One region of the Actinoallomurus sp. NBC_01490 genome, then DNA from elsewhere that is predicted to be linked to it. Evidence: riboswitches for the same ligand, from Rfam matches in the RefSeq annotation. Region 1 holds a riboswitch; the other holds the start of a gene.

What was found. Region 1 has a riboswitch for cobalamin ahead of cobN (cobaltochelatase subunit CobN). Riboswitches for the same ligand answer to the same signal wherever they lie in the genome.
Region 2: it holds a riboswitch for cobalamin, as region 1 does, so the genes downstream of both, OG417_RS51950 (CbtB domain-containing protein) here and cobN (cobaltochelatase subunit CobN) in region 1, are expected to answer to the same signal.

Annotation. Positions count from the first base shown of each region.
Region 1 covers NZ_CP109433.1:2,909,630-2,920,961, reverse strand. The annotation lists gene OG417_RS14080 (MFS transporter) at 1-1,066, shown strand, start outside; gene katG (catalase/peroxidase HPI) at 1,175-3,400, opposite strand; gene OG417_RS14070 (Fur family transcriptional regulator) at 3,393-3,842, opposite strand; gene cobN (cobaltochelatase subunit CobN) at 4,004-7,732, opposite strand; cobalamin riboswitch at 7,793-7,915, opposite strand; gene OG417_RS14060 (helix-turn-helix domain-containing protein) at 8,004-8,852, shown strand; gene OG417_RS14055 (VOC family protein) at 8,857-9,246, shown strand; gene OG417_RS14050 (AMP-binding protein) at 9,249-10,058, opposite strand; gene OG417_RS14045 (Gfo/Idh/MocA family oxidoreductase) at 10,160-11,167, shown strand; gene OG417_RS14040 (NAD(P)H-dependent oxidoreductase) at 11,255-11,332, opposite strand, start outside.
Region 2 covers NZ_CP109433.1:11,237,042-11,248,373, reverse strand. The annotation lists gene OG417_RS51995 (cobalt-precorrin-6A reductase) at 1-655, opposite strand, end outside; gene cobF (precorrin-6A synthase (deacetylating)) at 727-1,488, shown strand; gene OG417_RS51985 (enoyl-CoA hydratase/isomerase family protein) at 1,565-2,317, shown strand; gene OG417_RS51980 (AMP-binding protein) at 2,314-3,837, shown strand; gene OG417_RS51975 (acyl-CoA thioesterase) at 3,834-4,253, shown strand; gene OG417_RS51970 (amidohydrolase) at 4,253-5,839, shown strand; gene OG417_RS51965 (GNAT family N-acetyltransferase) at 5,839-6,285, shown strand; gene OG417_RS51960 (TetR/AcrR family transcriptional regulator) at 6,282-6,932, shown strand; gene OG417_RS51955 (histidine phosphatase family protein) at 6,941-7,531, opposite strand; cobalamin riboswitch at 7,608-7,762, shown strand; gene OG417_RS51950 (CbtB domain-containing protein) at 7,802-8,017, shown strand; gene OG417_RS51945 (CbtA family protein) at 8,049-8,906, shown strand; gene OG417_RS51940 (ribonucleoside-diphosphate reductase subunit alpha) at 9,124-11,332, shown strand, end outside.

The DNA of each region.
Region 1 (11,332 bases):
GCTTCTCTCGCTCGCCGTCGGCATCGTCGTCGGCCATCTCGCGGACCGGCGCGGGGCGCGCGGCGTCTACGCGGCCACCCTCGTCGTCCAGGCGCTCGCGACGGCCGGGTTCGTGCTGGTGGACGGCTTCTGGCCGTTCGTTCTCGCGGTGGGCGCGGCCACCGGGGCCAAGGCGGCCGGGCTGGCCGCGCGCAGTCCGCTCATCAGGCGTTACGGCGGGGACCGGCCCCAGGAGTTCCGCGCCTACCTCCGCGCGGTGACCAACGTCGGCATCTCACTCGGTGCCCTGCTGGCGGGATGGGCGGTTCAGGTGGGCACCCTCACGGCGTACCAGGTGCTGGTCGTCGGCAACGCGATCGCCTTCGCGGCCTCCGCGGCGATCCTCGCCTTCCTGCCGCCGGTCACGGCCGGGCCCGTCGTCCACGGGCCCCGCTGGATCGCGCTACGGGACCGCCCCTACCTTCTGCTCACCGCGCTCGACGGCATCATGGCGGTCCAGTTCAAGGTGCTCACCGTGGCCGTCCCGCTCTGGCTGGTCGAGGCCACCACCGCTCCGCGCTGGCTCGTGTCGGGAACGATGGTCGTCAACACCGTGATCGTCGTCGTGTTCCAGGTACGGGCCAGCCGCGGCATCGACTCCCCCACGGCCGGAGGAGTCGCCTACCGCCGAGCGGGCGTGGCCTTCCTCCTGTCCTGCTCGCTGATCTCGTTGTCCGCGGGGGTGCCGGCGTGGGCCGCCGCGGCGCTGCTCATGACCGCGGTGGTGGTCCACACGGTCGGCGAGCTGTGGCACTCCGGCGGGGGCTTCGAGGTGTCCTTCGCCCTCGCTCCGGAGCACGCCACCGGGCAGTACCTGGGTGTGTTCGGCCTGGGCGCCGGGCTGGCCGAGGCCGTCGGGCCGAGCGTGCTCATCGCCTTGTGCATCGCCTGGGGCCGTCCCGGGTGGTACGTCGTCGGAGCGCTGTTCGCCCTGACCGGGCTGGCCGCTCCACTCGCCGTACGCCGGGCGCGGCGCGGCCACCGGCAGGCTCTCCTCGAACCCGCGCCGAACGCACCGGCCGCCTGAAAGCGTCCAGCGCCGCCCCGTCCACGGGTCCACAAAAAAGCGTCCGGGCCGGCCCATCCATGGGCCGGCCCGGACGTCGTCGGTCAGACGAGATCGATCACGCGAGGATCAGGCGAGGTCGTACCGGTCCAGCATCATCACCTTGTCCCACGCCGCGACGAAGTCCGTCACGAACTTCTCCTTCGCGTCGTCGCTCGCATACACCTCCGCGACCGCGCGCAGCTCGGCGTTCGACCCGAAGACCAGGTCGGCGCGGCTGGCGGTCCACTTGACCTCGCCCGAGGCGTCGCGACCCTCGAAGGTCTCCGACTCCTCGGACGTCGGCTTCCACACCGTGCCCATGTCGAGCAGGTTCACGAAGAAGTCGTTGGTCAGCGACCCGGGGTTGTCGGTGAAGACGCCCAGGGACGACTGCCCGTGGTTGGCGCCCAGGACGCGCAGACCACCGACGAGTACCGTCATCTCGGGCGCGCTCAGGGTGAGGAGGTTCGCCCGGTCGATGAGGAGGAACTCGCCCGGCAGCAGGTTCCCCTTCATGAGGTAGTTGCGGAACCCGTCGTGCGTCGGCTCCATCACCTCGAACGACTCCACGTCGGTCTGCTCCTGCGACGCGTCGGTGCGTCCCGGGGTGAAGGGCACCACCACGTCGTGGCCGGCGTCCTTCGCGGCCCGCTCGACGGCCGCGCACCCACCGAGCACGATCAGGTCGGCCAGGGAGATCCGCTTGCCGCCGGTCTGCTCGGCGTTGAACGCCTCCTGGACCTGCTCCAGGGTGCGCAGCACGGTCGCCAGCTCGCTGGGGTTGTTGACCTCCCAGCTCTTCTGCGGCTCCAGCCGGATGCGCGCGCCGTTGGCGCCACCGCGCTTGTCGGTGCCGCGGAACGACGCGGCCGACGCCCACGCGGTGGAGACCAGCTGGGAGATCGACAGGCCGGAGTCGAGGAGCCGGGCCTTGAGCGCGGCGACGTCGTCGGCGTCGACGAGCTCGTGGTCCACCGCCGGGACGGGGTCCTGCCAGACCAGCGTCTCCGCCGGCACCTCGGGCCCGAGGTAGCGCTGGATCGGGCCCATGTCGCGGTGGGTCAGCTTGAACCAGGCGCGGGCGAACGCGTCGGCGAACTCCTCGGGGTTGTCCTTGAAGCGCCGCGAGATCGGCTCGTAGATCGGGTCGTAGCGCAGCGCCAGGTCGGTCGTCAGCATCCCCGGCTGGCGGTTCAGCGTGCCGTCCTCGGGGTCGGGCACGGTGTTGGCGCCGGCGCCGTCCTTCGGCCGCCACTGGTTCGCCCCGGACGGGCTCTCCGTCAGCTCCCACTCGTAGCCGAAGAGGAGCTCGAAGAAGCTGTTGTCCCACTTCGTCGGGGTGGGCGTCCAGGTGACCTCGATGCCGCTGGTGTGGGAGTCGCGGCCCTTGCCGGTGCCGTGCGTGTTCTTCCAGCCCAGGCCCTGGTCCTCCAGCGGGGCGCCCTCGGGCTCGGGGCCGATGGCGTCCGCCGGGGCCGCGCCGTGCGTCTTGCCGAACGTGTGGCCGCCGGCGATCAGGGCGACGGTCTCCTCGTCGTTCATCGCCATGCGGGCGAACGTCTCGCGGATGTCGCGCGCCGCGGCGAGCGGGTCCGGGTTGCCGTTCGGGCCCTCGGGGTTGACGTAGATGAGGCCCATCTGCACCGCGGCCAGGGGCTTTTCCAGCTCACGGTCGCCGCTGTAACGCTCGTCGTCCAGCCAGCCGGTCTCCGGACCCCAGAAGACGTCCTCGTCGGCCTCCCAGGCGTCCTCGCGTCCGCCGGCGAAGCCGAAGGTCTTCAGGCCCATCGTCTCCAGGGCGACGTTGCCGGCCAGGATCATCAGGTCGGCCCACGAGATCTTCCGGCCGTACTTCTTCTTGACCGGCCACAGCACGCGGCGGGCCTTGTCGAGGCTCGCGTTGTCCGGCCAGCTGTTGAGGGGCGCGAAGCGCTGCTGACCCGCTCCGGCGCCGCCCCGGCCGTCGCTGACGCGGTAGGTGCCGGCGCTGTGCCACGCCATGCGGATGATCAGCGGCCCGTAGTTCCCGAAGTCGGCCGGCCACCAGTCCTGCGAGTCGGTGAGGACGTTGGCGATGTCCTGCTTCACGGCAGCGAGGTCAAGGCTGTTGAACGCCTCGGCGTAGTCGAAGTCCTCGCCCAGGGGGTTGGCCATGGGCGGGTTCTTGACGAGCAGCTTGAGGTTGAGCCGATCCGGCCACCAGCCGCGGTTGCCGCCGCCCTGGGTGGGATGCGGCGCGCGCCCGTGCGCGACCGGGCACCCGCCCGCGCTCTCGTTCGTCTCTCCAACAACGGCGTCAGGAGTGTCAGCCACGGGAATCCTTCCGATTTGTGGTGGAACAGTCGGGGCACAGGCCCCAATAGATGACCTCGGCCTCGTCGATCGTGAAGCCCTGGTCGTTGGAAGCTGTCAGGCAGGGGGCATCGCCGACCGCGCAGTCGACGTCGGCGACGGCACCACACGACCGGCACACGGCGTGGTGGTGGTTGTCCCCCACGCGTCCCTCGAACCGCGCCGGGCTGCCGGCCGGCTCGATGCGGCGTACGAGCCCCGCCGCGGTGAGGGCGTGGAGTGCCTCGTACACCGCTTGAAGGGAGACATGGCCCACGCGATCGCGCACTCCGGACGCGATCGCCTCGACGTCGAGGTGGTCACCGTGCCGGACGGTCTCGAGCAACGCGACCCGGGCGGCGGTCACCCGCAGGCCGGCACCGCGCAACTCCTCGGCAGGGGTGGGAGTCTGGGATGCGGTCATGGCGCCAGACCTACCTTCATAACGCGAATGGTCCAAGACAACGAACGACGCAAGTCTAGACCCGCACCGGTCCATGGTCGCCCCTTTCGCCACGACATTTCACCGTGACGTGCGACGCCCGTTACCCTCCGCCTTTCAAGACCGTCGTCGAGCGGGGCCCGCTACTCGCCGCCTTCGAGGTCGCCTTCGAGGCGCAGGTAGGTCTCGCGGAGGCGGTCGAGGGTCTCGGGATCCGGTTCGGCCCACAGGTCGCGGTCGGCGGCCTCCAGCAGGCGTTCGGTGATGCCGCGCAGCGCCCAGGGGTTCGAGCGCTCCATGAACTCCCGGTTCTCCGGATCGAAGACGTACTCCTCGGCCAGCTTCTCGTACATCCAGTCGTCCACCACGCCCGCCGTCGCGTCGTAGCCGAACAGGTAGTCCACCGTCGCGGCCAGCTCGAACGCGCCCTTGTAGCCGTGCCGGCGCATCGCCGCGATCCAGCGCGGGTTGACCACCCGGGCGCGGAACACCCGGTGGGTCTCCTCGCCGAGCGTCCTGGTCCTCACCTGTTCCGGCAGCGCCGAGTCGCCGACGTACGCGGCCGGGCTGCGGCCCGTCAGCGTGCGGACCATGGCCACCATGCCGCCGTGGTACTGGAAGTAGTCGTCGGAGTCGACGATGTCGTGCTCGCGGGTGTCCTGGTTCTTGGCGGCGACCGTGATGCGCCGGAACGCCGCCTCCATGTCGCCGCGCGCCTCGCGCCCGTCGAGGCCGCGCCCGTACGCGTAGCCGCCCCACACGGCGTACACCTCGGCCAGGTCGCCGTCGTCGCGCCAGTTGCGCGCGTCGATCAGCGGCAGCAGGCCCGCGCCGTACGCGCCCGGTTTGGAGCCGAAGATGCGGCTCGTGGCGCGCCGCCAGTCGCCGTGCTCGCGTGCGTCCTCCAGCGCGTGCGCCCGCAGGTGGTTGTCGGGTTCGTCCAGCTCGGCGACGGCCGCGATCGCGTCGTCGACGAGGGTGATGACGTGCGGGAACGCGTCGCGGAAGAAGCCGGAGATGCGCAGCGTCACGTCGATGCGCGGGCGGCCGAGCTCCTCGCGCGGGACCACCTCGACGCCGGTAACCCGCCGGGAGGCCTCGTCCCACACCGGCCGCACGCCGATCAGCGCGAGGACCTCGGCGATGTCGTCGCCCTGGGTGCGCATCGCCGAGGTGCCCCAGACCGTCAGGCCGACGCTGCGCGGGTACTCCCCCGTGTCGGCGAGGTGACGGGCGATCAGCGAGTCGGCCAGGGAGACGCCGACCTCCCAGGAGTTGCGGGAGGGGATCGCCTTCGGGTCGACGGAGTAGAAGTTGCGCCCGGTCGGCAGCACGTTGACCAGGCCGCGCGTCGGCGAACCCGAGGGTCCGGCCGGGACGTACCCGCCGTCCAGCGCGTGCAGGACGGCGTCGATCTCGCCGGACGTGGCCTCCAGCCGCGGCACGACCTCGCGCGCCGCGAACTCCAGCAGCCGTACGACGTCCGGATCCGCCGACCCGAGCACCTCGGCGCAGACCGCCGGCGTCTTGGACGCGTCCCACCCGAGGGTCTCCATGCCGACCACGAGCCGCCGCGCGACCGCCTCGAGCAGGTCGACGACGTCCGAGGCGGTACGGGCCGGGCCGTCGGCGATCTCGGTGAGGCCGCCCGCGTCCGCCGGGGCGCCCGGCTCGGCCAGCAGCGCCTTCTCCTCCAGCCCGTACCGGGCGGCGACGGCCGCGCGCAGTCCCGGCAGCGCGCCGGATCCGCCGGTCCACACCTGGGCGGCCCGCAGCACCGCGAGCACGAGGTTGACCCGCTGCTCCGGGTCCGGCGCGTCGCCCAGGATGTGCAGGCCGTCGCGGATCTGCACGTCCTTGACCTCGCACAGGTACCCGTCCACGTGCAGGACGAAGTCGTCGAAGGCGTCGGCGTCCGGCTCGTCGGACACGTGCAGGTCCTGGTGGAGCTGGGCCGCCTGGACGAGGGTCCAGATCTGCGCGCGCACGACGGGCAGCTTGGCCGGGTCCAGCGCCTGGACCGTGGCGTACTCGTCCAGGAGCTGTTCGAGCTTGGCCAGGTCGCCGTACGTGTCCGCGCGGGCCATCGGCGGCACCATGTGGTCGACGACGACGGCGTGGCCACGGCGCTTGGCCTGGGTCCCCTCGCCCGGGTCGTTGACGATGAACGGGTAGACCAGCGGCAGGTCGCCCAGTACGGCGTCGGGCGCGCACTCCGCGGACAGGCCCAGGCCCTTGCCGGGCAGCCATTCGAGCGTGCCGTGCTTACCGAGGTGGACGACGGCGTCGGCGCCGAACGTCGCGTCCAGCCAGCGGTAGGCGGCCAGGTAGTGGTGCGACGGCGGCAGGTCGGGGTCGTGGTAGATCGCCACCGGGTTCTCCCCGAAGCCGCGCGGCGGCTGGATCATCAGCAGCACGTTCCCGAACCGCAGTGACGCGAGCACGATCTCGACCTTCCCCCGACCAACCGACCCCGACCGACCTCCCGGGCCGTCCGTGTACAGCTCGCCCGGCGGCTCGCCCCAGTGCTCCCGTACGGCCTCGCGCAGCGAGTCCGGGAGCGAGGCGAACCAGCGTTCGTAGTCCTCCAGCGGCACCCGCGCCGACGCGGCGCGGAGCTGTTCCTCGGTCAGCCACTCCACGTCGTGGCCGCCCGCCGCGATGAGCGAGTGGATCAGCTCGTCGCCGTCGGCGGGGTGGTCGCCGACCTGGTAGCCGGCCTCCTTGAGCGCGGTCAGCAGGCGTACCGCCGAGACCGGGGTGTCCAGGCCGACCGCGTTGCCGACACGCGCGTGCTTGGTCGGGTACGACGAGAGCACGATCGCGAGTTTCCGTTCGGCGGGTGGCGTGTGACGCAGCCGCGCGTGGCGCACGGCGATGCCGGCGACGCGGGCGGCGCGCTCGGGGTCGGCGACGTACACCGGGATGCCGTCGGGCCCCTCCTCCTTGAAGGAGAACGGCACCGAGATCAGCCGCCCGTCGAACTCGGGGATGGCCACCTGCATGGCCGCGTCCATCGGCGACAGCGCCGCGTCGGAGGCCTCCCACACCTCCCGCGAGGTCGTCAGGCACATGCCCTGGATGACCGGGACGTCCAGAGCAGCCAGCGCACCGGCGTCCCAGCCGTCAGTGTCGATGGTCGCGCTCCCCTCCTCACTCGCTGCGCGGGCGGCTCGTCCCTCACCGACCGCTCCGCTCGCTCGTCGGCTCGCCGCTCCGGCGGACGCACCGGCCGCGAGCACGGTGACCACGACGGCGTCGGCACGGCCGAGCAGCTCCAGCAGGCCCTCGTCGACCGAGCGCAGCGAGCCGCAGAACACCGGCAGGGCGTTGCCGCCCGCCGCCTCGATCCGCTCGCAGAGCGTGTCGACGAACGCCGTGTTGCCGGACAGCTCGTGCGCCCGGTAGAAGACGATCCCCACCGTGGGCCGGTCCGCCCGCGTCTCGTGCTCGCCGTGCACGCCGTACTCGGGCATCCGCTGCGGCGGCGCCCAGGGCTCCTCGTCGCCCGGCGACAGCATCCCGGCGAGGAAGCGGCGTAGTTCGCGCAGGTTGCCGACGCCGCCTTCGCGCAGGTAGTCGAGGGCCTCGGCCGCGACGCCGGCGGGAACGGTGGACAGCGCCATCAGCTCGGCGTCGGGCGTGGCCTCGCCGCCCAGCGCGACCAGCGGCAGGCCGCGCCGCCGCAGGTCCTCCACGCCCTCGCGCCAGGTCTTCAGGCCGCCCAGGAGCCGGACGACGACGGCGTCGGCGTCCGCGCAGAGGGCGTCGAGGTCGGCGAGGGCGAGCCGGGTGGGGTTGCCCGTGAGGTACCCGGCGGAGCGGGCCGACAGCAACTCGGTGTCGGCGGTGGACAGCAGCAAGACACGCACGTGTGGGTCCTTCCCTCGGGGGTCCTCGCCCCGGCTCGGGTGCCGATCGCCGACGGCGGGAAGTCTCCTGACTCTCGGGTCACCGCACACCCGCGGCCTTCCGGCTCGTCGCCGTGGCCGTACGTGCGGGTGCGCTACCCGATCACAGTTGCGGGACAGCCCCGGAATCGCACCGGGTTCCTTGCCTCGCCGTCGCGCGGCCAGTCTACGAGAGGGAGATTCGCCACGGCAGGGGCGCTACGTGCCGTTCGTCGCGGTTACCGTGGTGGACATGAGCAGCTCGGCTCTCATCGCGGAGCGTGCCGACGTGACACCGCCGGCGCGCGTGGCGCCGCTGGTCGCCCGCTACTCCGGCTACCGCTACGAGGGTCTGCCGGCGGGCACGCACCGGGGGTTGCCCTCCCAGTACGTCACCGTGGTGCTCAGCCTGGGCAAGCCGACCCGTACGACCCAGCCCGGCCGTGATTCGGACGCGACGGGATTCGCGGCGCTCGCCGGGGGGATGCACACGCGCCCGGTGCTGATCGAACACGACGGCGACCAGTACGGCGTCCAGCTCGACCTCACTCCGCGGGGAGTCAGGACGCTGCTGGGGATGCCGGCCGGCGAGCTGTCGTCGACGGTCGTCCCACTCGACGGGCTCCTGCGCACGCGGGCGGGTGAGCTGATCGAACGCCTGGCCGAGTCGGCCTCGTGGCCCGCGCGGTTCGCCGTCCTCGACGAGGTGCTGTCCCGCGACGCCGGCCGGCCGGGCGCGCCGTCGGACGAGGTGCGCCACGCCTGGGAGCTGATCACGCGGAACGCCGGCCTCGTGCGCGTCGCGGACATCGCCGCCGAGGTCGGCTGGAGCCGGCGGCACCTGGCCGCGCGGTTCACCGCCGAGTACGGCCTGACGCCGAAGGAGGCGGCACGCGTCGTACGGTTCCAGCGGTCCAAGCGGCTGCTGTCGCGGCCGGACCGGCCGGCGCTCGCCGAGGTCGCGGCCGTGTGCGGCTTCTATGACCAGGCGCACCTGGCGCGCGAGTGGAACGAGCTCTGCGGCTGCCCGCCCTCGGCGTGGCTGACCGGCGAGGATCTCCCATTCATCCAAGACGGGGGCGAGGACGCCGTCGGACGATAGGGCCATGAGCGAAACCATGATCTGGCCGTCGTTCCGCTACTCCGACGCCCACGCCGCCATCCGGTTCCTGGTCGACGCCTTCGGCTTCGAACGCGTCGCCGTCTATGAGAACGGTGACCGCGTCGACCACGCCGAACTCCGCTGGCCGCTCGGCGGCGGCGTCATGCTCGGCAGCTCCTCCCGCGAGGACAGCTCCATCGCCGGTCTGCCGGCCGGCACCGGATCGGTCTACGTCGTGACCGATGACGTGGACGGCCTGTTCAAGCGGGCGTGCGCGGCCGGTGCCACCGTCGTACGGGAGCCGCTCGACGAGCCGTACGGGCGCGGTTTCACCGTGCGCGACCCCGAGGGCGTCTTCTGGAGCTTCGGCACCTACGCGGGGGCGGGGAGCTGACCCTACGGCGTCACCACCGGGCAGCCGAGCCACTGCTCGACGCGGCTCGGTGGTGGCGTCGTCCCCTGGGAGACCGCGAGCCGCAGCGGTGCGAAGTCGCCCTGCGGCCGCTCCGCCGCGAGGCGACCCAGGAACGCCGACGTCGACAGCAACACGCTGGCCCGGTGCCGCCGCACCCCCTCGGCGACCAGGGGGATCGAGCGCTGCCGCGAGTCGAGGATCGCGCACGAGCCGGTGAACAGCGGAAGGAAGATCGTGTTGCGCAGGCCGACCGGGTCGTAGGTCTTCGACACCGAGAACAGCACGTCGTTCTCGCGCAGCCCGAACGGCTCCATCGCCAGGTAGGACTCTTCGGGGTCGCGGTGGGCGTACGTCGCGGCGTGCTGGCCGTACGCCGGTGCGTCGGGCAGCACCGGGTGCGGGTCGGCGGAGGCCGCGGCGGGCAGCGCGCCGATCAGCTCGACCGGCGTGATCGTATGAGGATGGCGTCCGGGCGTGCAGACCGCGAAGGCCGCCGGGGGCAGCGCCGAGGCGTCCGGATCGGCCAGTACCGCGACCGCGCCGATGCGTACGGCGCCGAGGAAGGACCAGACGAGCTCCATCGAGCCGGGCAGCGCGATCGCCACGCGGTCGCCCGGCGCGACGCCGTACGCGCGCAGCAGTGACGCGACGCGGGCCGCGCCCCGGTGCACCTCGCCGTGGGTGTAGACGTCGTCACCGCACAGGAACGCGGCCCGTTCAGACCAGCCGAACGCGTGCGTCCACTGCCTGAGCACCTCCGCCAGATTCGCATCCGGGGATGGTCCGGGCATGCGCGCTCCTCCCCATCGTGGGCCCCCCAGCGACACTAGGCCGGGCGGCCGTGCCGGGACAGACCCGGAGCGTGATCAAATAGATTCTGAGGAGGCCATCTGTGGACACCCTTCGGGTCGCGTTGATCGGTTATGGCACCGGAGGTGCCGTCTTCCACGCTCCGCTCATCTCCGCCGCGCCGGAACTCGAACTGGCCGCCGTCGTGACGGCCGACCCCGACCGGCGGGCGAGCGTCCGCAGCCGGTACCCGGACACGGAGATCCTGGATCGTACGGACCCGGTGTGGGCGGGTGGATACGACCTGGTGGTGGTCACCACGCCGAACCGCTCGCACGTCTCCCTCGCCCGCGCGGCGCTCGACGCCGGCCTGCCGGTCGTGGTCGACAAGCCGGTCGCCCCGACCGCGGCCGAGGCGCGGTCGCTCGCCGGTGGCCCGCTCGTGGTCCCCTTCCACAACCGGCGCTGGGACGGCGACTTCCGCACGGTCGCCCGGCTGTGCTCGTCGGGCGCGCTGGGCCGGGTGCTGCGGTTCGAGTCGCGGTTCACCCGCTGGCGCCCGCAGATCAAGCCGGGCTGGAAGGAGACCGCCGACCCGGCCGCCGCCGGCGGCGTCCTGTACGACCTGGGGTCGCACCTCATCGACCAGGCGATCACCCTGTTCGGCCCGCCGTCTTCGGTCCACGCGGAGATCGACGTCCGCCGCCCGGACGCGGAGGCCGCCGACGACGCGTTCGTGGCCCTGACCCACGCGAACGGCGTCCGGTCGCACCTGTGGATGAGCGCCATCAGCGCCGACCTGGGCCCGCGCTTCCGCGTGCTCGGCGACAGGGCGGCGTACACCTCGTACGGGCTGGACGGCCAGGAGGCCCAGCTCCGCGACGGCCGGACACCGGACGACCCCGGGTTCGGCGTGACACCGCCGGAGGCGTACGGGCTGCTCGGCACCCCGGGCCGGACACAGCCGCACCCCACCGAGCACGGCCGCTACCAGGACTTCTATCCGGCGGTCGCCGCCGCGATCCGCGGCGAGGCACCCCCTCCGGTGACGCTGGACGACGCCGTCGCCGGCCTGGAGGTCATCGAGACGGCGCTGGGCCGCGTGCTCTAGATGAGTCGTCCGCGGGTGTCCGCGCGACCGGGAATGTTCGCTCCCGCGCGTAGTCTCGACCGATGACGGGCGGAGCGTGTTCCGGCGTCACGGCGCCGGGGGCGGGTCGGCGATCGGGGTGTTCTGGGCGGCGGCCAGCCACCAGGTGCCCTGCCGTTTGATCAG
Region 2 (11,332 bases), 3.5 Mb from region 1:
GACGGTCGACCATGACGACCGGCAGGCCCAGCAGCCGGGCCGCGGTGAGCTTGGCCGCGGTCATCTCGCCGCCGCTGTCCTTGGTGACGAGCACGTCGACCGCATGCCGCCGCATCAGTTCCAGTTCCCCCTCGACGGTGTACGGGCCGCGCGCCAGCAGTACGGTCGAGCGCGGTGGCAGCGGAGGCGGCGGCGGCTCGACGGACCGCAGGAGGAACCAGCGGCGGTCGTCGCCCGCGAAGATCGGGAGGCCGTCCCGGCCCGTGGTGAGGAAGACCCGGTCCCCGGGAGGATCGGCCGCGGCCGCGAGTGACGGCACCCGGCGCCAGTCGTCGCCCGGTCCCTCGTGCCAGCCGGGCCGGCGCAGGACGAGCAGCGGGACACCGGTCCGCGTGGTCGCGGTCACGGCCGAGGCGGTGATCTCGGCGGCGAACGGGTGTGTGGCGTCGACCACCGCGTCGATGCGTTCGGCGGTCAGCCACGCGGCGAGGCCGTCGGTGCCGCCGAAGCCGCCGACGCGGGTACGGCCCGCCGGCAGCGCGGGCTCGGCGACGCGTCCGGCCAGCGAGGTGATCACGTCGAATCCCGTTCGCCGGGTGAGCCCCGCGGCGAGCCGCCGGGCCTCATTCGTGCCGCCGAGCAGCAGGACGCGCATCCCCGCATGGTAGGGCTCGCCCCGAATGCCCCCCTGTGTCGGCGTCGGCCGAAACCGACACACTGAGCGGCATGAGGCAGATCATCGTGATCGGCATCGGCGCGGGCGATCCCGAGCAGGTGACCGTGCAGGCCGTGAACGCTCTCAACCGCGTCGACGTGTTCTTCGTGCTCGACAAGGGCGCGGTCAAGCAGGAGCTGACCGACCTCCGGCAGGAGATCCTCGACCGGTACGTGCGCGATCGCGACTACCGGATGGTGTGGGGACGCGACCCGGACCGCGACCGTACGGCCTCCGCGTACACGGAGGCCGTGGACGACTGGCGCCGCCGCCGCGCCGACGTCTGCGCGCGGCTGGTCGCGGACAACCTGGACGACGGGGAGACCGGCGCGTTCCTGGTGTGGGGCGACCCGGCTTTGTACGACAGCACCCTGGCGATCCTCGCCGACGTCCGTGAGCGCGGCGACCTGCCGTTCGAGATCGAGGTCGTCCCCGGTATCAGCAGCGTCTCGGCCCTCGCGGCGCGGCACGGGACCGGACTCAACCAGGTCGGCGGGGCGGTGCAGATCACGACGGGCCGGCGCCTCGCGCGAGGGTGGCCGGCCGGCGCGGACGACGTGGTGGTGATGCTCGACGCGCACACCGCCTTCGCCGAGCTGACCGAGCCCGATGCCGAAATCTTCTGGGGCGCCTACCTGGGCACCCCGGACGAGATCCTCGTGTCGGGGCCGGTGTCCGAGGTCGCCGATCGGATCGTGTCGCTCCGCGCGGAGGCCAGGCGCCGTAAGGGCTGGATCATGGACACCTATCTGCTGCGCCGCCGGTCTCGTTGACGCCTGACGACGGCCCCGCATAGCCTATCGATCGATCGATAGAGGCCTTTGCGCCGGTCAGAGCATGGGGGGCGCGGTGACGTCTGTGGTGGAGTTCGCCGTCGAAGACGGCGTCGCGCGGATCCGGCTCAACCGCCCGCACCGGCTCAACGCCGTGGTCCCCGAACTGGTGGACCAGCTCGTACGGGCCCTGGCGCGGGCGCGGGCGGAGCGGGTACGGGCCGCCGTGCTGGCCGGCAACGGCCGGGCGTTCTGCTCGGGCCATGATCTGAAGGCCGAGGCGCCGGTCCTGGAGGCCGGGGCGAGCCGCGAGCGCCTGGACCGCATCCAGGAGGTCACGCGGGAGATCCGGCGCGCTCCGTTCCCGGTGATCGCGGCGGTGCACGGGTACGCCCTGGGTGCGGGCTGTGAGTTCGCCCTGGGCTGCGACCTGGTGGTGGCCGCCGAGAACGCCAGGTTCGGCTTCCCGGAGGTCGGGGTCGGGCTGAGCGTGACGGGCGGGATCTCCCGGCTGCTCACGTCCGCCGTCGGCGCGCTCAAGGCCAAGGAGCTCATCCTGCTCGGCGAGCACTTCGGCGCCGCGGAGGCCGCCCGGTACGGGCTGGTCGCCCGGGTCGTCCCTGACGGCGAGCACGAGCGGGCCGCGCTGGAAGTCGCCGCCGACCTGGCCGCCAAGCCGCCGTACGCCCTCGCCCTGGCCAAGCACGCCATCGACCAGGGCATCGACGGCACGGTCGAGGACGCGTTCGCCCGCGAGGTCGCCGACGCGCAGCTCACCGAGTACGCCGGTGAGGCGGACCGGGCTCAGGAGGAGTGGCGCGGCCGATGACGATCACGGATGTCGCGACGCTGGTCCTGCGGGCCGCCGAACGCCGGCCCGACCGTACGGCGTGGACCTTCGACCAGACCGGGGAGTCGCTCACCTTCGGACAGGTCGCCGACCGCAGCGCCGCCCTCGCCCGGACGCTCGCGGGGCTGGGCGTACGGCGCCGCGACCGGGTGGCGGCGCTCCTGCCGAACATCCCGGACTTCCCGCTGCTGTGGCTGGCCCTGGCCCGCCTCGGCGCCACCCTGGTCCCGGTCAACCTCAACTACCGTTCGCACGACGCCGGGCACGTGCTGACCGACTCGGGGGCGAAGCTGCTGGTCACCACCGGCGCACACGCCGAGCTGGCCGACCGGCTCGGCGTACCGGTCCACTATCTCGGCGACCCGGCGCCGGAGGCGGAGGCTCCGCTGGACCGCAGCCGGCCCGAGGACCTGCTCAACATCCAGTACACCTCCGGCACCACCGGCCTGCCCAAGGGCTGCCTGCTCTCGCACCGCTACTGGACGGCGCTGGCCGACAGCATGGTGACGGCCTTCCCGCACCTGGGTGAGAACGACGTCATGCTCACCTGCCAGCCGTTCTCCTACATCGACCCGCAGTGGAACGTCCTGGCCGGGCTGCGTTCCGGCGCCCACCTGGTGGTGCTGGACCGGTTCCACCCGGCCGCCTTCTGGGCGAAGGTCCGTGAGTACGGCGTGACCTACTTCTACTGCCTCGGCATGATGCCGGCGCTGCTGCTGCGGATGCCGTCCGACCCGCGCGACCGCGACCACGCGGTGCGCGCGATCCAGTGCTCGGCGATCCCGCCCACGCTCCACCGCGAGCTGGAGGAGCGCTGGGGCGTGCCCTGGTACGAGGCGTTCGGCATGACCGAGACCGGGGCCGACCTGCGGGTCGAGCCGGACGACCACGACGAGACCGTCGGCACCGGCTGCATCGGACGGCCGCTGGCGCACCGCGACGTCCGCATCGTCGACCCGGCCGACGAGCCGGTCGAACGCGGCTCGGTCGGCGAGATCGTCCTGCGCGGGATCGGCCTCATGGACGGCTACCTCGGGCATGAGGAGGCGACCGCGCGTGCGTTCCGCCGCGGCTGGTTCCACACCGGTGACCTGGGCCGGATGGACGAGCAGGGCCGGGTCTACTACACCGGGCGGCTCAAGGACATGATCCGGCGCAGCGGGGAGAACATCTCCGCCACCGAGGTCGAAGAGGTCCTGCTGCGGCATCCGGCCGTCCGCGCCGCGGCGCTGGTGCCGGTCCCCGACGAACTGCGGGGCGAGGAGGCCAAGGCGTACGTCGCCACCGACGGCACGGTCTCGGCCGCCGAGCTGGCCGCCTACTGCGACGAGCGCCTGGCCTACTTCAAGGTCCCGCGCTACTGGGAGCTACGCGACGAACTGCCGATGACGGCCTCCCAGCGCGTGGCCAAGGGCGCGCTGCCCCGCGAGGCCGCCGGCGCCTACGACCGGACGACGCGCATGAGCGGGCGGGTACGTCTGGTCAAGGAGGAGACATGAGCGAGAAGGCCCACTTCGCGTGGGACAGCCCGGTCTTCTTCGACGAGATGGACCCCAACGGAACCCTGCACAACAGCCGCTTCGCCGTCCACGTCGAACGGGCCCTGTCGGCCTGGAACGAGGCCGAGGGCATGGGCTGGCGGCGCCTGGAGGACCGGCACGAGGACCTGCGGTACGCCGTACGCGCGTTCGCCATCGAGTTCCACGCTCCGGTCGTCGCACCGGGTGCGATGCGCGTCGAGCTGTGGCTCGACCGGGTCGGCACCACCAGCGCGGTCCACCGCTTCCGCTGCGCGAGCCCCGCCGGGACGCCGGCGTACGCGACCGGCCGGCGCACCATCGTCAAGATCGGCTCCTCGGGCGCCGAGCCGTGGAGCCCCTGGTTCCGCGCGCTCGCCGAAAGGTACGTGACCTGATGCGCATCGACACGATCCTGACGAACCTGTCGGCCGTCACCGTGGACCCGGCCCGCCCCTCGGCCCGGCGGATCGGCATCCACCACGGCCGGATCGTGGCCCTCGACGACGAGCTGGACGGCGTCACCGCCGCCGACGTCGTCGACCTGGCCGGAGCGACGGTCGTGCCCGGCTTCGACGACGCGCACAACCACATGATCCTCTTCGGTCTCTCGCTGACCGAGCTCGACCTGTCCACCCCGCCGACGCACACCCTGGAGCAGGTGTACGACGCGGTCGCCGAGCGCGCCCGCAGCCAGCCGCCGGGCACCTGGATCATCGGCTCCGGCTACGACCAGAACAAGCTCGGCGGCCACCCGCACCGCGACCGCCTGGACGCCGTGGCGCCCGACCACCTGGTCTGGCTGCGGCACACCTCCGCGCACATGTCGGTGGTGGGCGGCCGGCTGCTGCGCGAGATCGGCGACCGGCCGCCGGACGGGGGCGTCGTCCACCCCGACACCGGGCTCCTGGAGGAGGCGGCCCAGCAGCTCGTCCGCGACCTGCGGTACCCGCTGCCGCGCGAGCAGCTCGTCCAGGCCATCGCCGCCGCGAGCGAGCACTACCGCGCCGAGGGCATCACCTCCTGCACCGAGGCCGGCATCGGGCTGGGCTGGATCGGCCATTCACCGACCGAGGCCGCCGCCTATCAGGACGCCCTCGACGGCGGCGCACTCGGCGTCCGGGTACGCCTGATGGCCACCGGCGACACCATCCACCCGATCGAGGGAGCCCCGGGCGCGCTCGGGCTCGACCTGGGGTTGCGCACCGGGTTCGGCGACGACCGGCTGCGGCTCGGCGCGGTGAAGGTGTTCGCCGACGGCTCGCTCATCGGCCGGACCGCGGCGATGCACGACGACTACGCCGACCAGCCCGGCAACCGCGGCTACTTCCAGCTCCCCGCCGAAGAGCTGCGGGAACGCATCGTCGGCGCGCACGCGGCGGGCTGGCAGGTGGCCGCGCACGCCATCGGCGACCGTGCCATCGACCTGGTCCTGGACGCCTTCGAGGAGGCGCAGACCCGGTTCCCGCGCCCCGATCCCCGGCACCGCATCGAACACTGCGGGGTGGCCGGCCCCGGCCAGGTCGCCCGCCTCGCCGAGCTGGGCGTCATCCCGGTGCCCCAGCACACCTTCGTCGGCCAGATCGGCGACGGCATGCGCGCGGCGCTCGGAGAGGAACGCGTGCGCTGGTGCTACCGGCACCGTTCCCTCCTGGACGCCGGCCTCGTCGTCCCCGGCAGCTCCGACCGGCCCGTCGTACGCGGGGCTCCGCTCCTCGGCATGCACGCCATGGTCGGCCGCCGGACCGAGAGCGGTCGGCCGTTCGTCCCCGAGGAGGGAGTCACCCCCCTGGAGGCGCTGCACGCCTACACCCTCGGTTCGGCCCACGCCGCGTTCGAGGAGCGCCGCAAGGGCAGCATCACCCCCGGCAAGCTCGCGGACCTCGCCGTACTGTCCGCGGATCCCACGTCCACCGCCACCGAGGACATCGCCGGCATCCGCGTGCTGGCCACCCTCGTCGGCGGACGGCTCGAGGAGGTCTGATGCCCGTACGACCCGCGGAACCCGCCGACTTCGAGGAGATCTGCGCCCTGCTGCTGGCCCACGCCGCGCACGAAGGCGTCGCCGACCGGGTGCGGCTGGACCGGCAGGAGACCTACGAGGCGCTGTTCGGGGAGCATCCGGTCGCCTGGGCCCACATCGCCTCGCCACCGGACGAGCCGGACGCCGTCGCCGGGTTCGCGCTGTGGTACCCGACGTTCTCCTCCTGGGACACCCGGCCCGGCATCTGGCTGGACGACCTGTACATCAAGCCCGAGTACCGGCGGTACGGCCTGGGCCGCGAGCTGCTGTCCGCCCTGCGGTCGCTGACCCGCGGCCGCCTCGAATGGGACGTCGCGCACGGCAACGACGCGGCGGAGAGCTTCTACCGGAGCATCGGCGCCGAGCCCGTCGGCGGCTGGACCCGCTACCGGTGGAACGTCCAGTGAGCCGGCCGCCCCAGCCGGACGGCCGGGTCCGCGCCGCCGCGGTCGCGCTGTTCGCCGCCAAGGGCTTCCACGGGACGGGCATCCGTGAGCTGGCCGACGCGGCCGGCCTGTCCTCGGCGACGCTCTACCACTACATGGGGACCAAGGAAGACCTGCTCGTCGACATCATGCAGACGAGCCTGGACCGGCTGCTCACCGCGGCCGGCCAGGTCCTGACGGAGTCACCCTCACCGGTGGCCGCGATGAACGGCCTGGTGCAGACCCATGTCGTGGCTCATGCCCTGCGGCGGTCCGAAACGCTCGTGGTCGACACCGAGTTGCGCGCGCTCTCGCCGGAGCGCCGCCGTCCGATCGTCGCGCTCCGCGACGAGTACGAGGACCTGTGGGAATCGGTCATCGAGAAGGGCCAGGCGTCCGGCACGTTCCAGGTCCCGGACCCCTCGGTGGCGCGGCTCGCCCTGCTGCAGATGTGCAGCGGCGTCGCCAACTGGTACACCGCGGGCGGCCGGCACGCCCTCGCCGAAGTCGCCGAGACGCACGCCCACCTGTCCCTGGCCATGCTCGGCGCCGCACCGGACCCCGGCCTGCCGCCCGCCGGCCACTACATCCGCCTGGTCACCGGCGTCTGGGGCGACGACGAGACCTGAGACGCGCCCTAGGAGGCGCGGCCGCGGGGGATCAGCGGGTGACCGGTCTCGCGTAGCCGCCAGCGTCCGCCGTCGCGGCTCAGCCAGGTCTGGGTCAGGGGGCCGGCGTCCAGACGCCAGAAGCATTCCGGCGGGGCGCCCAGGGTGTGCAGGACGGCGGCGCGGACGACCGCGGGGTGCGTGACGGCCGCGATCCGGGCGGGGCCGGTGGGGAGTTCGTTCAGCCAGCGCGCCACGCGGGCGACCAGCGCGGACACGGACTCGCCGCCGTGCGGGGCCGCGCCGGGGTCGGTCAGCCAGGCGTACAGGTCCGCGGGGTGGCTCGCCTCCAGTTCGGCGAGGGTCGTACCCCGCCAGGCACCGGCGTCCAGGTCGGCCAGCGCGGGGTCGGCGACCGCGTCGAGTCCGAGCGCGTCGGCGGTCTGCCGGCAGCGTTCCTCCGGACCCCGGTAGGTCGTCGTGACGCGGCGCAGCACTCCCTGTCCGGCGGTCGCCGTCTCGGCGTCGCGCGGGTCGAGCGGTTCGTCGTCACCGGGAAAGCGGGCCTGCCGGGTCGTGGCGGTGGCCGCGTGGCTGACCAGCACGATACGAACGGTCATGAGCCCTCCTTCGTCGGAGGGGTCACCGCAGGGGCGCGTCTTTTGATTCCCTCGCTTCGCTCGGTCATGGAGTGCGACCTCCCGCGCTGTTGACGGTCCGGAACGCCGGTCGTACGATCCGGACGAACGTGATGGTAAGAGGAAGCCGGTGCAAATCCGGCACGGTCGCGCCACTGTGATCCGGCCCACGGGCCGGAAAGTCAGACCCTCCGCCGTCAGAAGCGCTCCACCCGTGACAGGGACGCCGGATCCCTTTAGGAGGCTCTTGCGATGACCACCTCGACGCTGCCCACCACCCGTACGACACCCGTCGTCGTGCCGGGCGCCCGGGCCGCTCTGTGGCTGTTCGGCACCGTGCTGCTCTGCCTGGCCGCGTACTACTTCATCGGCGTCGACCAGGGCGCCACCTCGGTGTTCGGCGACAACATGTACATCCACGAGTTCGTGCACGACGCGCGCCACTTCCTCGGGTTCCCCTGCCACTGATCCCGCGACACCGCACCCGAAGGAGTACGCCGTGGAACGGCGATTCATCGTGCGTGGGCTGCTCGTGGGCGCGATCGGAGGGATCCTGGCGTTCGTCTTCGCCCGGATCTTCGCCGAGCCGCAGATCCGGGCGGCCATCGACTACGAGAGCGGGCGTGACGCCGCCCAGGCCCTGCTCGACAAGGCGGCGGGCATCACCCCCGAGGCCGCGGAGCCGGACCTCTTCAGCCGTACGGTCCAGGCCAACGTGGGGATCGGCGCCGGCGTCATCGTGTTCGGCGCCGCGATGGGCGGCCTGTACGCGGTGGCCTACCTGCTGGCCTGCGGCCGCACCGGGAACCTGCGGCCACGGACGCTGGCGCTGCTGGTCGCCCTCGGCGGCTTCCTGGGCTTCTACCTGATCCCCTTCGTCAAGTACCCGGCCGACCCGCCCGCGATCGGTCACGAGGAGACCATCCGCGCGCGGGGCGGCCTGTACCTGCTGATGGTCGGGTTCTCCATCGCGTTCCTGGTCCTGGCGGTCTGGCTGGGGCAGAAGCTGAGGCCCCGGTTCGGAAACTGGAACGCGACGCTGCTGGCCGGGCTGGCCTGCGTCGTCGCGCTCGGCATCGTGATGTTCGCGCTCCCCTCGTTCGGACACCTGTCGGCGAACGTCCACGAGTACGGCCGGCACGCGACGGAGACGCCGCCGCCGCTCAGGAACCCGCAGGGAGGGATCGTCTACCCGGGCTTCCCGGCGGACGTGCTGTTCTCCTTCCGCCTGTACTCGGTGGCCGCCCAGGCGATCATGTGGGCCGCGATCGGCCTGTGCTTCGCGCCGATGGCCGAGCGCCTGCTCGCCCGTACCGCCGGCGAACCACGGTCCGCGGAGGCACCGGCCACGGCATAAGGCTCCACGCGAGACGACTCCCGGCAGGTCGGCCGCCGGGAGTCTTCGGCACGCCCGCGTACAGGGACACAGTCGACGACACCCCCAACATCTAGGGGTGCTGTCGTGCTGATGCCACTACATGTATGGTTCTCGTGTTCCTGGTGCGCCTGTGCCTCCTGCGGCAAAACGGTGTGAGAGGGAACCCAGTGAAAGAAGCTCGCGAGGAAGAGAGCACGTGACACAACAGCTCATCGCGCCGCCCACGTCGGACGCCGATCCGGAGCGCACGCTCGCCGCGGAGATCGAGCGTGCCTGCGCCGGTCTGCCGGACGCCGACCCGCTCCGCGTCGGCGACGCCGGCGACCTGGCCGAGGCCGTACGACGGGCCGCCGCGCTGGTGATCACCGACCCCGCCTACTCGACGGTGGCGGCGCGCCTGCTGGCCCGGTCGATCGCCGAGGAGACCGGGCCGGTGACGTTCACCGAGTCCGTCGCGGCGGCCTATGAGCAGGGCCTGCTGAACGAGGAGACCGCCGGGTTCGTCGCGCGCGAGGCGGCGGCGCTGGACGCCCTGGTGGACCACGGCGCGGACGACCGGTTCACCTACTTCGGGCTGCGGACGGTCTATGACCGGTACCTGCTGCGGCATCCGACGACGCGGCGGGTGCTGGAGCGGCCCCAGCACTTCTTCCTGCGCGTGGCGTGCGGACTGGCCGGGAACGTGGGGGAGGCCGCCGAGCTGTACGGGCTGATGTCGCGGCTGGCGTACCTGCCGAGCTCGCCGACGCTGTTCAACTCCGGCGCCGCCCGCCCGCAGCTGTCCTCCTGCTTCCTGCTCGACTCACCGCGCGACGAGCTGGAGGCGATCTACGAGCGGTACGGGCAGGTCGCGCGGCTCAGCAAGTACGCGGGCGGGATCGGGATCTCCTGGAGCCGGGTCCGCAGCCGGGGATCGCTGATCCGGGGCACGAACGGCCACTCGAACGGGATCGTGCCGTGGCTGCGGACCCTGGACGCGTCGGTCGCCGCCGTCAACCAGGGCGGGCGGCGCAAGGGCGCCGCGTGCGTCTACCTCGAACCCTGGCACGCCGACGTCGAGGAGTTCCTCGAACTGCGCGACAACACCGGCGAGGACGCGCGGCGTACGCACAACCTCAACCTGGCCAACTGGGTGCCGGATGAGTTCATGCGCCGGGTCGAGGCCGATGAGGTCTGGTCGCTGTTCGACCCCAAAGAGGCGCCGGAGCTGGTCGACCTGTGGGGCGAGGAGTTCGACCGGGCGTACCGGGCGGCCGAGGCCGACGGCCGGTTCGTGCGCCAGATCCCGGCGCGGCGGCTGTACGGCGCGATGATGCGCACTCTCGCGCAGACCGGCAACGGCTGGATGACGTTCAAGGACGCGGCCAACCGCGCCTGCAACCAGACCGCCGAGCCCGGCAACGTAGTGCACCTGTCGAACCTGTGCACCGAGATCCTGGAGGTCACCGACGACTCCCAGACCGCGGTGTGCAACCTCGGCTCGATCAACCTCGCCGCGCACCTGACCGACGACGGGGTCGACTGGGCGGGGCTGCGGGCGACGGCCCGTACGGCGGTGCGGTTCCTGGACCGTACGATCGACCGCGGCCTCTACCCGACGCCGGAGGCCGCGAACGCGAACCGGCGGTGGCGGCCGGTCGGGCTCGGCGTGATGGGCCTGGCGGACGTCTTCTTCCGGCTCCGGCTGCCCTTCGACTCGGCCGAGGCGCTGGCCCTGTCCACCCGCATCGCCGAGGAGATCGCGCTCGCGGCGTACGGGGAGTCGGCGGCGCTGGCGGCCACGTACGGCCCACATCCCGAGTACGGCCGGACCCGCGCCGCCCGCGGCGTCCTGCACCCGGACCACTGGCCGGACGCCGCGCCGGTGCACGCCGCCGAGTGGGACGCGCTGCGCGCCCGGATCGGGCAGGTCGGGCTGCGCAACTCGCTGCTGGTGGCGATCGCGCCGACCGCGACCATCGCCTCCATCGCGGGCTGCTTCGAGTGCATCGAGCCGCAGGTGTCCAACGTCTTCAAGCGCGAGACGCTGTCGGGGGAGTTCCTGCAGATCAACACCTACCTGGTGGCGGACCTGAAGAAGCGGGGGCTGTGGACGCCGCGGGTCCGCGACGCGATCAAGCGCGCCGACGGCTCGGTGCAGGGGATCGAGGAGCTCCCCGGCGACCTGCGCGCCCTGTACCGGACCGCGTGGGAACTCCCGCAGAAGGCGCTGATCGACCTGGCCGCCGCCCGGACGCCGTACGTGGACCAGGCCCAGTCGCTGAACCTGTTCATGGCGAGCCCGACCATCGGCAAGCTGTCCTCGATGTACGCCTACGCGTGGCGCTCGGGCCTGAAGACCACCTACTACCTGCGGTCACGCCCGGCGACGCGTATCGCCCAGACGACCGTGACCCCGGTGGCCG